Regions from separate parts of the Bacillus halotolerans genome, predicted to be linked through region 1. Evidence: riboswitches for the same ligand, from Rfam matches in the RefSeq annotation. Region 1 holds a riboswitch; the other holds the start of a gene.

Region 1 (7,645 bases):
TAGTTAGATTCCCCCGCCTTGATCGTGGACAGAGCGTCTCTCTTTACGAATGGCTTTTGTCAGGCTGACGGCACCGCCTGCCGCTAAAAGCACACTTACCATGATAAAGATTGAATAATAATCCGCCTTTAAAAACATAGATACAAGCAGATAGGAGATGGATAAAGATAAAAACGGCGATACGATCCATACTTTCAGCATCGTTTGAACGACCTGTTTATGAAATACGTTTGGTCCGTTTTTCGCCATGCCTATTCCGATAATAGACGATGACGTTACTTGCGCCAAGGGCACCGGCATTCCAAATAAAGAACTGATGATCACCAGCCCTGCTCCTGTTCCGGATAGGAGAATGCCTTCCCCTTTTGAAAACCGCGTGATTTTCTTCCCGTTTGTTTCTAACACCCTGCGGCCTAATATCAGTGCGCCCAGGGCTACAAAAACTCCCCCATACAGGGTTCCTTTCGCTACATCCAGTACGCCGGCAGCCACTAACGGTCCAACAGCATTCGCTACATTGTTCATGCCCGCAGAAAATGCTTCAAAAAAACCAGCGCATAGCAAAAGGATGCCAAGGATGTTTTGTTTACGGGAAGACGTAATTTCGATTTTAAAATAACGAAACAGCTTTGCTACAAAAAATGTAAAACCAAAAGCGAACAGCGGAACGAAAATCCAAAATGAAACAATAATCAGAAGATTGTTTACAAACAATACTTTGTACGCAACGCCCACACCGACAACCGCCCCGACCGTGACTTCACTTGTCGATAAAGGAATGCCGAGCAGATTAGCTGTAAAAAGCGACAGTGCAGCAGCCCCGATAATGATGCAAACAATCGTCAGCGTGATCGTCTGTTCCGGGATAATCCCAGAGCTGATGGTTTTCACAACTTCGCCCCCGCCAATGACAGCCCCGGCCAGAACACCAACGGCACATATGATCAAAGCGTAGGTTTTCTTTTTGACGGCCCCAGAGCCGTAAGCAACTCCCATTGAAGCTGCAGCGCCGCTTGCGCCAATATTCACTGCGAAAAACAAGCTAAATAAAATAGCGGCTAATTCCATTTTGCAGCTCCTTATTCATGCAGTCCGCATTCTGTTTTCGCCATACCGTTCCATCTGCCTGAGCGCAGGTCCTCTGCGGTAAATGCAGGTGACGTACAAGGCGCGCAGCCGATACTTGGATACCCTTGATCGTGGAGCGGATTGTAGTCCAGCTCATTCCGAGAGGTGTATCTCCAAATGTCTTTCCAAGTCCAATGGATAAGCGGGCAAACTTTTACTGATTTGAATTTCTCATCTTTGTTTAAGAAATTCGTATTGGCACGGCTTGGCCCTTGATCGCGGCGCAGGCCGGAAAGCCATGCCGGGTGGCCGGAAAGCGCCTCTCTTAAAGGAACGATCTTCCTGAGATAGCAGCATTGATTCGGCTCTCTTTCCCACAGTTTATCACCATGTTCTTCCGCCTGTTCCTCAAGAGTAAGGTTCGGTTTCTTCAGGATGATATTGAGGCCGGGATAGCGCTCTTTCACGCGTTCTATCGTTTCATAGGTTTCTTTAAAATGAAGCCCTGTATCGAGAAATACAATCTCTGCGTCTTTTTTCACTTTATAGATTAAGTCAATCAGAACGATTCCTTCAATTCCGAAACTGCAGGCATAAACAAGCTGATTGCCGTAATGGCCGTAAGCCCATTTTAAAACTGACAGCGCCCCTTTATAAGGATCGTCCTCCGGAAATGTAATCGTTGGTTCTTCCCAATTATCGTACGTTAACATTTCTTCTTTCCTCCTTTCGGAGACAAACAAACAGTAGCTTTCTGCCGGTTGTCTTTCCCAATTGTAATGTGATGCGGCTGCTGTTATCTCCGTAAACAGCCCCTCTTAAAATAAAAAACTTTCAATCCGGCGGAAAGAAAGACAGGAACTGCATGTAGCCCTTATCTTTCAAAATGGAATACATTTTGCTGGAAGTAGCACCTTACACATTGTGCAGGTTGCCGGGCTTCATAGGACCAGTCCCTCAGCCGCTCTTGATAAGTTTTTCAGATTTGTAGTAAATTTTAGCACAATTCTAACATAAGTCAACCCGAGTTTTTTTATAGGATTAATAAAAAAACAGACCCAAGGGCCTGTTTTCAATCGTGGCAAGGCATTAAAGCCCTTCACAATACTGAAATTTATTTTTTAATTTTTAAACCAATCTTTTGACTCGGGATTCATTTTCCATGTTTGCAGCTTTTTCAGGTCATCTGAATGAATATTTCCATTCTCAAGTGCAACCTCTGTCAGTGTGTCATAATCAGTTAACGAGTAGTATGGAAGACCAGCCTCAGCAAACGCTTCCTGCGCTTTAGGAAGTCCATACGTAAAGATTGATACCACACCAAGCACTTCACAGCCAGCGGTTTTCAGAGCTGCTGCAGCTTCGAGTACGCTGCCCCCTGTGGAAATTAAATCTTCTATGACAACTGTTTTTTGGCCTTTTTGAACTGCACCTTCAATTTGATTGCCTTTTCCATGTGCTTTTGGTTTGCTTCTCACATAACACATCGGCAGGTTCAAACGGTCAGCCGCCAATGCCGCATGAGGGATACCTGCTGTCGCTGTTCCTGCGATCATCTCAGCTTCCGGGAAATACTCCTGGATAAGCTTGCTGATGCCTGCAGCAACATCATTTCTTACCTCTGGGAAAGAAAGGGTAAGGCGATTGTCACAATAAATTGGGGATAATATGCCGCTCGCCCATGTAAACGGCTCATTCGGGCGTAAAAATACAGCTTGAATGTCTAATAGATGTTTTGCGATGATTTGTTTCATTGTTTGATTCCCTCCCATTCGAGTTTGACAGCTTCATAGGCTTTTAGCGGATTTGCAGCTTTTGTAATAGAGCGTCCCACAACAATTGCTGATGACCCTTTTTCTCTTGCTATAGAAGGCGTTGCAACGCGGACTTGATCATTCGCAGTGTCTGCTGACATACGGATACCCGGGGTCACCGTCAAAAACGACGGCGACACTGCTTCGTAAATGGCTTTCGCTTCATGAACAGAGCACACCACTCCATCAAGTCCGCTATTCTCCGCCAGTTTGCTGTAGTGTACAACCGTGTCGATGAGAGGCTTTCTGATCAGCAGCTCATCCTTCACCATTTGTTCAGAAGTGCTTGTCAGCTGGGTTACCGCAATAAGTGACGGACGTTGTTTTCCTGCCGGCGTGCCTTCCTCTAAGCCTTCCAGAGCTGCTTCCATCATTTTTTTGCCTCCGGCTGCGTGAACATTGACGAGATCGACTCCAAGGCAGGCAAGCCGCTTCATTGCTTTATTCACCGTGGTCGGAATGTCATGTAGCTTTAAATCTAAAAAGATCTCACAGTTTCTTTCTTTTAATTGTGCAATGATAGCCGGGCCTTCTTGATAAAAAAGCTCCATTCCAACCTTCACAAATAACGGTTCCTTGTGAAAAGGCGCTAAAAACGACAATGTTTCTTCAGCTGATGCAAAATCAAGCGCGATGATGGGCAGGTTGTTTTTCATGATTCCAGCTCCTTCCGATGCATTCTTCAACAGATTCATAGCCGTATTGGCGTAAAACAGCTGGGAGCTGCTCAATGATGTCAGGGCATGTGAAAGGATTCACGAAGTTTGCTGTTCCGACAGCAACCGCACTTGCTCCAGCCAGAAGAAATTCCAATGCGTCTTCGGCCGTCTGAACGCCTCCCATCCCGATAATCGGAATGCTGACAGCCTGGCTGACCTCATACACCATGCGGATGGCAACAGGCTTTACAGCAGGACCCGAAAGCCCTCCAGTTTTATTGGCTAATATTGGCTTTCCTGATTTTAAATCGAGCCTCATGCCGATTAATGTGTTGATCATCGTTAGACCATCCGCACCCGCTTCTTCGATCGCTACCGCAATTTCTGTGATGTTTGCCACATTCGGAGAAAGCTTCACATATACAGGCACATCTGACTCTTTTTTAACAGCCTTCGTCAAATCAGCAGCCATGGCAGGATTTGTGCCAAAAGCAATTCCGCCTGTTTTGACGTTCGGACAGGAAATGTTCAATTCAAGCGCATGGACATTAGGCGCTTTGCTGATAAGTTCTGCGACTTCAACATAATCCTCGACCTGTGAACCGGCGACATTGGCAATAATAGGCGTATCAAATTGCTCAAGCCATGGCAGCTCATTTTCTAAGACGCTTTCCAGCCCTGGATTTTGCAGACCGATTGCATTGAGCATACCAGCGCCAGTCTCAGCTACCCTAGGCGCCGGATTCCCGAAGCGGGGCTCCTTTGTCGTAGCTTTGATCATGATTGCTCCGAGACAAGACAAATCATAAAAACGCGCAAACTCTTTTCCAAAACCGAAGCAGCCTGATGCGGGAATGATCGGATTTTTCAAATCCAGACCCGGCAATTTCACCTCTAGCATTACAGCGCCACCTCCTGAGCTTTAAATACAGGTCCGTCAAGACATACCTTTACATAGGATGTCTCACTTTCGTTTGTATGGCACACACAGGCGAAGCATGCACCAATACCGCAGCCCATTCGTTCTTCCATGGAAATGTAAACCTCTTTGTGGGCGTATTCTTGTTTGAGCGCCTTTAGCATCGGTGTCGGCCCGCAGCTGAGGAGAATGTCAAATTCAAGATTTTTTTGTTTGATGACATCTGTGACAAACCCGGTTTCCCCGTAGCTTCCGTCAGCTGTTGCTACATATGTGTCGCCGTACTGTCGGCATTCTTTTTCGTAAAAAACATCCTTTGCCGATTGGAATCCTAAAACGTGTATGACCTTTACGCCTTTTTCCTTTAAACGTTTCGACAGTTCTTGGAGAGGCGGGACTCCTACACCGCCTCCTACCAGCAAAGCCGTCTTTCCGGGTTGGACTTCATCTACTGGAAAGCCATTGCCCAAAGGCCCGAGGACATCTACGAGATCTCCCTTCTGCTTCAGCGACAAGAGTCTTGTTCCTTCCCCATCTACTCGATAAATCATGGTGACTTCATTTTTTTCAAAGTTAACATCAGCAATGCTGATTGGTCTTCGCAAAAGAGGCGTAACCGCTTCGCTCACTTTCAGGTGAAGGAACTGTCCCGGGACAGTAAACCCTTGGACAAGCTCCCCTTTTAGAACCATTTGATACACCCGGTCTGCAATTTGCTGGTTAGCACACACCGTCAAATACGCTTTTTTCATATAGTGATTGCCGCCTCCTGATTTGTGTTGATTGCCGGCATTTGATCGGCACGGAACGTCATGCTTTCCAGCACCCGCAAAATGGCTTCTGCCGTATCTAAAGATGTTAAGCAGGCAACACCGTTTTCTACTGATTCACGTCTGATTCTAAATCCGTCTCTTGCCGGCTGCTTTCCTTTTGTCAGCGTATTGATGACAAACTGGGCTTCTCCGTTTCTGATCACATCAAGCAAGTTCGGGCCGTCCTGGCCGATTTTTCCGACGACCTTCGCTGGAATTGACGCCTCCTTGAGATACCCCGCCGTTCCTTCGGTCGCTAAAATGTTATACCCGATTGCATGGAATCGTTTAGCGATGGCAAGCCCTTCTTCTTTGTCCTTATCAGCCACTGTTAAAAGCACGGAACCGTAGTTAGGAATTTGAATTCCTGAAGCTATCAGCGCTTTATAGAGGGCCTTTTCAAGAGTGGAATCTTTGCCCATGACCTCTCCTGTTGATTTCATTTCAGGCCCTAACGTAATGTCCACTCTTCTCAGCTTCGCGAAGGAGAAGACCGGCGCTTTTACAAATACGCCCTGCTGTTCAGGCTGCATGCCTTCATTGTAGCCAAACTCAGCCAGCTTTTGCCCGAGAATGACTTTTGTCGCGAGGTTCGCCATCGGGATGCCCGTGATCTTGCTTAAGAACGGCACCGTTCTGCTTGATCTCGGATTGACTTCAAGCACGTATACCTCACCTTGTGACAGGACGAATTGAATGTTGAGCAAGCCGACAATGTTCAGCCCTTTCGCAAGTGCGATCGTATATTGTTCAATTTTTTTCTTAATGTCTTCCGTCAGAGACTGCGGCGGATAGACTGCGATGGAGTCTCCGGAGTGCACGCCCGCACGCTCAATGTGCTCCATGATTCCCGGAATAACAACGGTTTGGCCGTCAGACACCGCATCCACTTCGATTTCTTTCCCAGTCAGATATCTGTCAATTAAGACTGGATGCTGCGGATTGATTTTGACTGCGTTTTTCATATAATGGAGCAGCTCTTCCTCATGATAGACAATTTCCATGGCCCGTCCGCCAAGCACATATGAAGGGCGCACCAGTACCGGATAGCCGATGTTGCTTGCGATGTTTACCGCCTGATCAACCGATGTCGCAGTTTTGCCAAGCGGCTGCGGCACTTGAAGTTCTTCCAGCGCCTGTTCAAACTTATCCCGGTCTTCCGCACGGTCTAAATCTTCTAATGACGTTCCAAGGATTTTGACTCCGCGTGCAGAAAGTTCGTCAGCAAGGTTGATTGCAGTTTGTCCGCCAAATTGCACGACAACGCCCATCGGCTGTTCGAGGTCAATGATATGCATGACATCTTCGATCGTAAGCGGTTCAAAGTACAGCTTGTCTGAGATACTGAAATCGGTCGACACGGTTTCCGGGTTATTATTGACGATAATTGCCTCATAGCCTGCTTGTTTAATTGCCCACACGGAGTGAACTGTAGCGTAGTCAAATTCAACCCCTTGGCCGATTCGAATCGGGCCGGAGCCAAGTACGATCACGCTTTTCTTATCTGTAACAACAGATTCATTTTCTTCTTCATATGTGCTGTAGAAGTATGGCGTTTCTGATTCGAATTCCGCCGCGCACGTATCCACCATTTTAAATACCGGTGCGATTCCCGCTTGTTTTCTCATGCTGTAAAGCTCAGATTCTTTCATTTTCCACTCGCGGCTGATGTACTTATCAGAAAATCCGAGTTCTTTTGCCTGTCTCAGCACATCTGTATCGCCCGCATTTGCTTTCAGCTCTTTTTCAAACTGAACGATTCCGAACAGCTTATGCAGGAAAAAGAGGTCGATGGCAGAGAATTCATGAAGCTGCTCAACTGTGTAGCCCCTTCTGTACGCTTCAGCCAGGTAGAATAAACGCTCGTCTCCTGCTTTTTTAATCCGCTTCTCGAGAAGCTCATCTGAAATATCAGCGGCATCTTTTAATTCAAGATGATACACATCAGCTTCCAGTGAACGCACAGCTTTCAGCAGCGATTCTTCAAGCGTGCGGCCAATCGCCATTACCTCTCCCGTCGCTTTCATCTGAGTACCGAGCCTTCTGTTTGCTGATTCAAACTTATCAAATGGCCAGCGCGGTATTTTAGATACGACATAGTCCAGCGCTGGTTCAAACGCTGCGTATGTCTTACCTGTCACCGGATTCATCATCTCGTCTAATGAAAGGCCGACGGCGATTTTAGCTGCGAGCTTTGCGATCGGATAGCCTGTCGCTTTTGATGCAAGGGCAGATGAACGACTGACACGCGGGTTCACTTCAATGATGTAGTATTGGAAGCTGTCTGGATCTAAAGCGAGCTGTACGTTACATCCGCCTTCAATTCCAAGCGCACGGATCAGTTTTAAAGATACATTCCGCAGGAGCTGATAT
Region 2 (7,645 bases), 240 kb from region 1:
GCGGAACGAACAGCTCTTGCGATGGAATCAAAAGGATTTACAGGCAGCCGAAACCGGACGTATTACCGGTCGCTTACCGTCAGCCCGCGCGACTGGCTGTTCTTTTTCCTCATTCTCTTGTTATTCGCAGGATCTTTTCTTGTGTCTTTATGTTTTACCTCATAGAAAAAGCCGCTATGTTGAATAGCGGCTTTTTTATTATTGATGATAGTTCAATGCTTGGGCAAGATTGGTTTTAATATTAATGTTCGTAAAATCAATTCCAAGCTGTACAGCGGTTTGCGCAATTTCTGGTCTGATTCCAGACAATGTGGATCTGACACCGATTAAAGTAAGCGCCTCAATCAATTTAAAGATTTGGTGCGCCACCATTGTATCAACAACGACGACACCTGAAAGATCGATCAACAGATGCTCAACGCGTCTTTTCGCACATGCATTAAGCGTGTTCTCAAGAATAAACTTTGCCCGTTCAGTATCAATATCACCGACAAGCGGCAGCAGAGCTGTCGTTTTGCTCAGAGTAATGACAGGCGAACTTAATTCCAGTATCATTTCTCTCTGGGCATTTAATTGCTGTTTTGCATTCGATTCAGCGTGATCGACGAATGTATAAATGGTAAAATCAAAAACTTTCACAATCAAATCGGCCCATTTTTGTTTCTCTCCCGGTCCAAATGCCGACTCGTTTTCTTCTGCGAACTTCTCAAAATACTTCGTATATAATCTTCGGTTTCTCATAAACTCACGGATGACGTATTGCACCGGGGTATCGAGATGTTTTTGATCATTCGTCAGCTCAATAACCCATTGTTGAAATTCATCGAGAAATTGTTTTTCCGGTAAAACATACATGTAATTCAGATGCCGGTAGAACTCTCTGTCCTGCTCTTTCAGCTCCTCGGTTACAGTTGCATTATGTAAGGCATAAATCGAATTCGGATCGCTTTCCTCCATTGTGTCAATCCATTCCTCGGCCATTTGTTCTACATGCTCAGAAAAAAACGCAAATATTTTTTCATTCAGTTTCATCACACTGCTCCTTTCCCAACTTCTATTATAACTTGACTGACAGCTGAATCCCAGCCATACACGCTAGAGACATCCATTATTTTGAAAATTACTAATCCATTGGATTGTATCCTATTTTTTCAAAATGCTTCAAACGACACTGTCCGAGCGGCTGCTTTTTTCATATAATGTGAGATAACACCCTTGTATCCACTTGCAAGCATAAAAAAGGAGGGCTTTTTTATGAATGGTGAAATCCGCTTGATCCCGTATGTGACGAATGAGCAGATCATGGATGTGAACGAGCTTCCTGAGGGTATTAAAGTGATTAAGGCGCCAGAAGTGTGGGCAAAAGGGGTTAAAGGCAAAGACGTAAAAATTGCTGTATTGGACACCGGCTGCGATACGAGCCATCCCGATTTGAAAAACCAAATCATCGGCGGAAAGAATTTCACAGATGATGACGGCGGCAAGGAAGATGCCATTTCCGACTACAACGGACACGGCACACATGTTGCCGGAACGATTGCGGCTAACGATTCAAACGGCGGCATCGCCGGGGTTGCGCCTGAGGCAAGCCTTTTAATTGTAAAGGTGCTTGGCGGTGAAAACGGCAGCGGAAAGTACGAATGGATTATTAACGGCATTAACTATGCTGTTGAGCAAAAGGCTGATATCATCTCAATGTCCCTTGGCGGACCGAGCGATGTGCCTGAACTGGAGGAAGCGGTCAAAAACGCCGTCAAAAACGGAGTGCTAGTCGTTTGTGCTGCGGGAAATGAGGGTGACGGCGACGAACGCACAGAGGAGCTTTCCTATCCTGCTGCGTATAATGATGTAATTGCGGTTGGATCTGTTTCAGTAGCGCGTGAATCGTCAGAATTTTCAAACACAAACAAAGAGATTGATCTTGTTGCACCTGGTGAAAACATTTTATCCACTCTTCCCAACAAGAAATACGGGAAGCTTACCGGCACTTCAATGGCTGCCCCTCATGTCAGCGGAGCGCTTGCTTTAATTAAAAGCTTTGAAGAAGAATCTTTTCAAAGAGAGCTCTCTGAATCTGAGCTTTATGCGCAGCTGATCCGCAGGACACTTCCGCTCGATATCGCAAAAACATTGGCCGGGAATGGATTCCTGTATTTAACCGCTCCTGATGAGCTATCGGAGAAAGCAGAGCAGTCACATTTACTGACCCTATAATATTATTTTTCTCATATAATATATACTGTAATTTGTAAAAAAAATTTCAAAATCTTTGTTGACAATGATTTTGAATTGCTGTTAAGATTACCAACAAATGATTCAACTTTTCAAAAAATTAATAACATTTTCTCTTATCGAGAGTTGGGCGAGGGATTGGCCTTTTGACCCCAACAGCAACCGACCGTAATTCCATTGTGAAATGGGGCGCACTGATTTTCGCGCCGAGATTTATATCTCTTAAGGCACGGTGCTAATTCCATCAGATTGTTTCTGAGAGATGAGAGAGGCTGTATGTTTTGCAAAAAAGCCTCTTTCTCTCATGGGAAAGAGGCTTTTTAGTTGTGAGAAAACCTCTTAACAGCCTGTATCCGCGGGTCAACAAGAGTGTTTTACATATAAAGGAGGAGAAACAATGACAACAATCAAAACATCGAATTTAGGATTTCCAAGAATCGGACTGAACAGAGAATGGAAAAAATCGCTTGAAGCGTATTGGAAAGGAAACAGCGATAAAGATACGTTTTTGAAGCAAATCGATGAATTATTCTTATCCGCAGTGAAAACGCAAATTGACCAGCAGATTGATGTTGTGCCTGTTTCTGATTTCACACAGTATGATCATATTCTTGACACTGCGGTCAGTTTCAACTGGATCCCGCAACGCTTCAGACACCTGACTGACAGTACAGATACATACTTCGCCATCGCCCGCGGAATAAAAGACGCCGTATCAAGTGAAATGACAAAATGGTTTAATACAAACTACCATTACATCGTGCCGGAATATGACGAGAGCCTAGAGTTCCGCCTGACAAGAAACAAACAGCTTGAAGACTACCGCCGAATCAAACAGGAGTACGGCGTTGAAACAAAACCTGTTATCGTCGGCCCTTATACGTTCGTCACGCTTGCAAAAGGCTACGAGCCATCTGAAGCTAAAGCAATTCAAAAACGTCTCGTGCCGTTATATGTACAGCTTTTAAAAGAGCTTGAAGAAGAAGGCGTAAAATGGGTTCAAATTGATGAACCTGCGCTTGTCACCGCTTCAGCTGAGGATGTACGCGGCGTAAAAGAGTTATTCGAGAGCATCACAAATGAGCTTTCTTCCTTGAATGTGCTTTTGCAAACGTATTTCGATTCTGTTGATGCTTATGAGGAGCTTATTTCTTATCCTGTACAGGGTATTGGGCTTGATTTCGTTCATGATAAAGGCAGAAACCTGGAACAGCTTAAGACACACGGCTTTCCGAAAGATAAAGTGCTGGCAGCCGGTGTCATAGACGGACGCAACATTTGGAAAGCTGATCTTGAAGAACGCCTGGATGCCGTGCTTCATATCCTCAGCATTGCACAGGTTGATGAATTGTGGATTCAGCCTTCCAGCAGCCTGCTTCATGTTCCGGTAGCGAAACACCCAGATGAGCATTTGGAACAAGATCTGCTGAACGGATTGTCCTACGCGAAAGAAAAACTGGCAGAGCTAACAGCTTTAAAAGAAGGCTTAGTATCAGGCAAAGCCGCCATCAGTGAGCAAATTCAGCAAGCGAAAGCGGACATCAAAGCGCTCAAACAATTTGCAACAGGAGCCAATTCTGAACAAAAGCAAGAGCTGGAACAATTAAGCGATAAAGACTTCAAGCGCCCCATTCCGTTTGAAGAACGCTTAACCCTGCAAAATGAATCTCTCGGACTCCCGCTTTTGCCGACAACAACAATCGGAAGCTTCCCGCAGTCTGCTGAAGTACGCAGCGCACGCCAAAAATGGCGGAAAAACGAGTGGTCTGATGAACAATACCAAAACTTTATCAACGCGGAGACGAAAAGATGGATTGATATTCAGGAGGAATTGGATCTTGATGTTCTTGTTCACGGTGAATTCGAACGGACAGACATGGTTGAATACTTTGGTGAAAAGCTGGCCGGCTTCGCCTTTACGAAGTACGCCTGGGTTCAATCATACGGTTCACGCTGTGTACGCCCGCCGGTCATTTATGGAGATGTAGAGTTTATTGAACCGATGACAGTGAAAGATACTGTATACGCTCAATCGTTAACATCCAAGCATGTAAAAGGAATGCTGACAGGTCCTGTTACGATTTTAAATTGGTCCTTCCCTCGGAACGATATCTCGAGAAAAGAAATCGCATTCCAAATCGGACTCGCCCTCCGCAAAGAAGTAAAAGCGCTTGAAGACGCGGGCATTCAAATCATTCAAGTCGATGAGCCAGCCCTGCGTGAAGGCCTTCCGTTAAAAACCCGTGATTGGGATGAATATTTGACTTGGGCTGCCGAAGCATTCAGATTAACAACCTCTTCCGTGAAAAATGAAACACAAATTCATACACATATGTGCTACAGCAACTTCGAAGACATCGTCGATACGATCAATGATCTTGACGCTGATGTCATTACGATCGAACACAGCAGAAGCCACGGAGGATTTTTGGATTACTTAAAAGAGCATCCGTATTTGAAAGGGCTCGGGCTTGGTGTTTATGACATTCACAGTCCACGTGTCCCGTCAACTGAGGAAATGTACAACATTATCGTTGATGCGCTTGCTGTATGTCCGACTGACCGTTTCTGGGTAAATCCTGACTGCGGTTTAAAAACAAGACAGCAGGAAGAAACAGTCGCAGCCTTAAAAAATATGGTTGAAGCGGCGAAACAGGCAAGAGCTAAGCAGACACAGCTTGTATAATACGAAAACCATCTGCAAATGCAGATGGTTTTTTCTTTTAGAAAACGGGAATCGGTTTTCGATGCTCCCCATCCCCTTCTTTTAGTATTTTGGCTGTTCCATTTTTATCAAATGCCACAAGGCTCAATGATGTATCATGTATGTAAGCAGAATTCCATATGTCATGAATGCCTCTTCCCTTTATGATATTTAACAGCATTAATATAAAGACAGAATGGGTAACCAGAAGAATATTCCCGGAAGAATGGCTGTCTAAAATCAATTGGAGAGCCAGCCTTGCCCGGCTTTCGAGGTCAAAAAACGTTTCACATCCCGGCTGGCGATATGCTTCAGGATGATGAAAATAAGCATGAAAAAGATCAGGTTCGTCTCTTTCAATATCCTCTTGTTTTTTCCCTTCCCATGGCCCCAGAGACATTTCTCTGAATATACGATCTTTCACCAGCGGCAGGCAGCGCGGTCCCAATATAGCTTTTGCCGTCTCTTCTGTCCGCTTGCTCGGGCTGATGTAAACCTGATTGAATTTAATATCCTTCAGCCGTTCTCCAAGAGCTCGGGCATTGTACAGCCCAAGTTCTGTTACACCAGAATCCAGCCAGCCCTGCATTCTTTTTTCTACGTTCCAATGTGTCTGTCCATGCCTGGCGATATACAAATGCAGCATATGCTCCCCCTCCCTTTTTTTCATCTTAGCAAATCACCCAAATATTTTGTTTATTTTTCATTTTTTTGAGAATGTTTTTTGCACTTCTTTTCGGCTATACTTATATCATTCGATCGACTGGGAGGGTATGGGATGAATCATGAAACGTTTTTAAAGCGGGCTGTCGAGCTTGCTCGTGAAGGAGTGATTGCTGGAATCGGCGGGCCTTTCGGAGCTGTTATCGTGAAGGACGGGGCCATTATAGCCGAAGGACAGAACAACGTTACTACAAGCAATGATCCGACTGCCCACGCGGAAGTAACTGCTATTCGAAACGCCTGTAAAGCGCTTGGGACATACCAGCTGGATGACTGCATGTTGTATACGAGCTGCGAGCCATGCCCAATGTGCTTAGGCGCCATCTACTGGGCCCGGCCGAAAGCCGTTTACTATGCTGCTGAGCATACAGATGCTGCTGAAGCCGGTTTTGATGATTCATTCATTTATGAAGAAATCAATAAACCTGCTGAAGAAAGAACGATCCCCTTTTATCACGTAACTCTCACGGAGCATTTATCTCCGTTTCAAGCATGGCGGGATGTTGACCATAAAAAAGAATATTAAAGGATCAGGCATGTGCGGCCTGATCCTTTGTTAATTCACTGAGCAGCTGCTGTGCCTGAGTACACCTCGGGTTTGCTTTCAGCGCTTTTTGCAAATATAAAACTGCTGTCATATGTTGATGCAATTCAGCGTGACAGACGCCCAGCCAGCAAAGGGATCGAAAATCAGCGGCCCCTTTAACCTGTACGTACTGATGGTTTTCACCTTGCGTTTGCAGACAGGATTCAAATGCTGTAATCGCTTCTCTGACTTTTTTAAGCTGATACTTCATTATCCCTTTGTAGTAGTAAAGGGTGCTGTAATCTGGATAATGCCGCAGTGCTTCATCAATATCCCGCTCAGCTTCTTCATACCGTTCAGAATCAATGAAGAGTTGAAACTTGATATAATATAAAACCGCTGGAGGAATTTGCTTTTTGCTGTTGCATTCATTTATGCACTTCATTGCCAGGCGGATGGCTTTGCTCTGTTCACCGCCTCTGTCGTACTCAGCTGCTTTCTGATAAATGAGAAGCGGGTCGGCATATGACGTCAATAATTCTGTATTCAATATGCTTAAATTACGTTTATGCTTACACTTTGCCTCCTGCTCCAGATAGCCGTAATGGTGAATAACACAAGGGAGAGAGAAAGCGCCGCTTGCCTCCTCACCCACGGGCTTTTCGCAAATTCTTCCCTTAAACGTTATCTTCCGCTGATTCCGTATCAGCCTGATCTGCATTTGTTCAAATGCTTCGTTTTCATCCCATTGCTTTCCCGTATAGTTTATAACCTTTACGTAACCAAGGGACTGCCTGCAGTCATTCAGCAGTGAACGCAATAAGCTTCCCGTATCCACGTCTAACTCTTCATCTGCATCCAAAATCAAAATCCACTCACCCTTGGCATGCTGTAAACTGATGTTTCTTGCCTGCGAATAATCCTGTGTCCATTGATGATGATAGACCTGAGCATGAAAACTTCTGCAAATTTCTACTGTTTGATCGTTTGATCCGGTATCAACGACAATGATTTCATCAGCAATATGCTGCACGCTTTCTAAACAGCGGACAATATGACGTTCTTCATTTTTAACAATCATACAAACTGACAGCTTCGGTCTTTTCATTTGCTCACCTTTTCTCTAGTCTGAATCCACCTATACTACATGTATTCACACTTCGAAAAGATCATAACCAATCCGTTCATATCAAAAAAACATCCTGAGAACTCTCAGGATGCTGCAAATTATTTTAATTCCAATTTTACATCAACATTTCCTCTTGTTGCTTTAGAATAAGGGCAGAATTCATGAGCAGCCTCGACAAGCTTTTGGGCCTGATCCCGATCCAATCCCTTTGTATTGACGACTAGTGTGACTCCAATTTTAAAGCCGCCGTCTTTCTCATCCTTCATGAGGCTGACCTGACCTTCTATTTCTGAATCAATGTCAATATTTTGTTCTTTGGCCACGTGTTCAA

The links. Region 1 has a riboswitch for S-adenosylmethionine ahead of DIC78_RS01580 (phosphoadenylyl-sulfate reductase). Riboswitches for the same ligand answer to the same signal wherever they lie in the genome.
Region 2: it holds a riboswitch for S-adenosylmethionine, as region 1 does, so the genes downstream of both, metE (5-methyltetrahydropteroyltriglutamate--homocysteine S-methyltransferase) here and DIC78_RS01580 (phosphoadenylyl-sulfate reductase) in region 1, are expected to answer to the same signal.

What each region holds. Positions count from the first base shown of each region.
Region 1 covers NZ_CP029364.1:353,982-361,626, forward strand. The annotation lists gene cysP (sulfate permease) at 4-1,068, opposite strand; gene DIC78_RS01580 (phosphoadenylyl-sulfate reductase) at 1,080-1,781, opposite strand; SAM riboswitch class I at 1,940-2,045, opposite strand; gene pyrE (orotate phosphoribosyltransferase) at 2,190-2,822, opposite strand; gene pyrF (orotidine-5'-phosphate decarboxylase) at 2,819-3,538, opposite strand; gene DIC78_RS01595 (dihydroorotate dehydrogenase) at 3,507-4,442, opposite strand; gene pyrK (dihydroorotate oxidase B electron transfer subunit) at 4,442-5,212, opposite strand; gene carB (carbamoyl-phosphate synthase (glutamine-hydrolyzing) large subunit) at 5,209-7,645, opposite strand, start outside.
Region 2 covers NZ_CP029364.1:596,016-603,660, forward strand. The annotation lists gene DIC78_RS02825 (HMP/thiamine ABC transporter permease ThiX) at 1-165, shown strand, start outside; gene rsbRB (RsbT co-antagonist RsbRB) at 199-1,032, opposite strand; gene isp (serine protease Isp) at 1,255-2,214, shown strand; SAM riboswitch class I at 2,346-2,501, shown strand; gene metE (5-methyltetrahydropteroyltriglutamate--homocysteine S-methyltransferase) at 2,630-4,918, shown strand; gene DIC78_RS02845 (histidine phosphatase family protein) at 4,956-5,582, opposite strand; gene guaD (guanine deaminase) at 5,715-6,185, shown strand; gene DIC78_RS02855 (glycosyltransferase family 2 protein) at 6,190-7,293, opposite strand; gene ohrB (organic hydroperoxide resistance protein OhrB) at 7,413-7,645, opposite strand, start outside.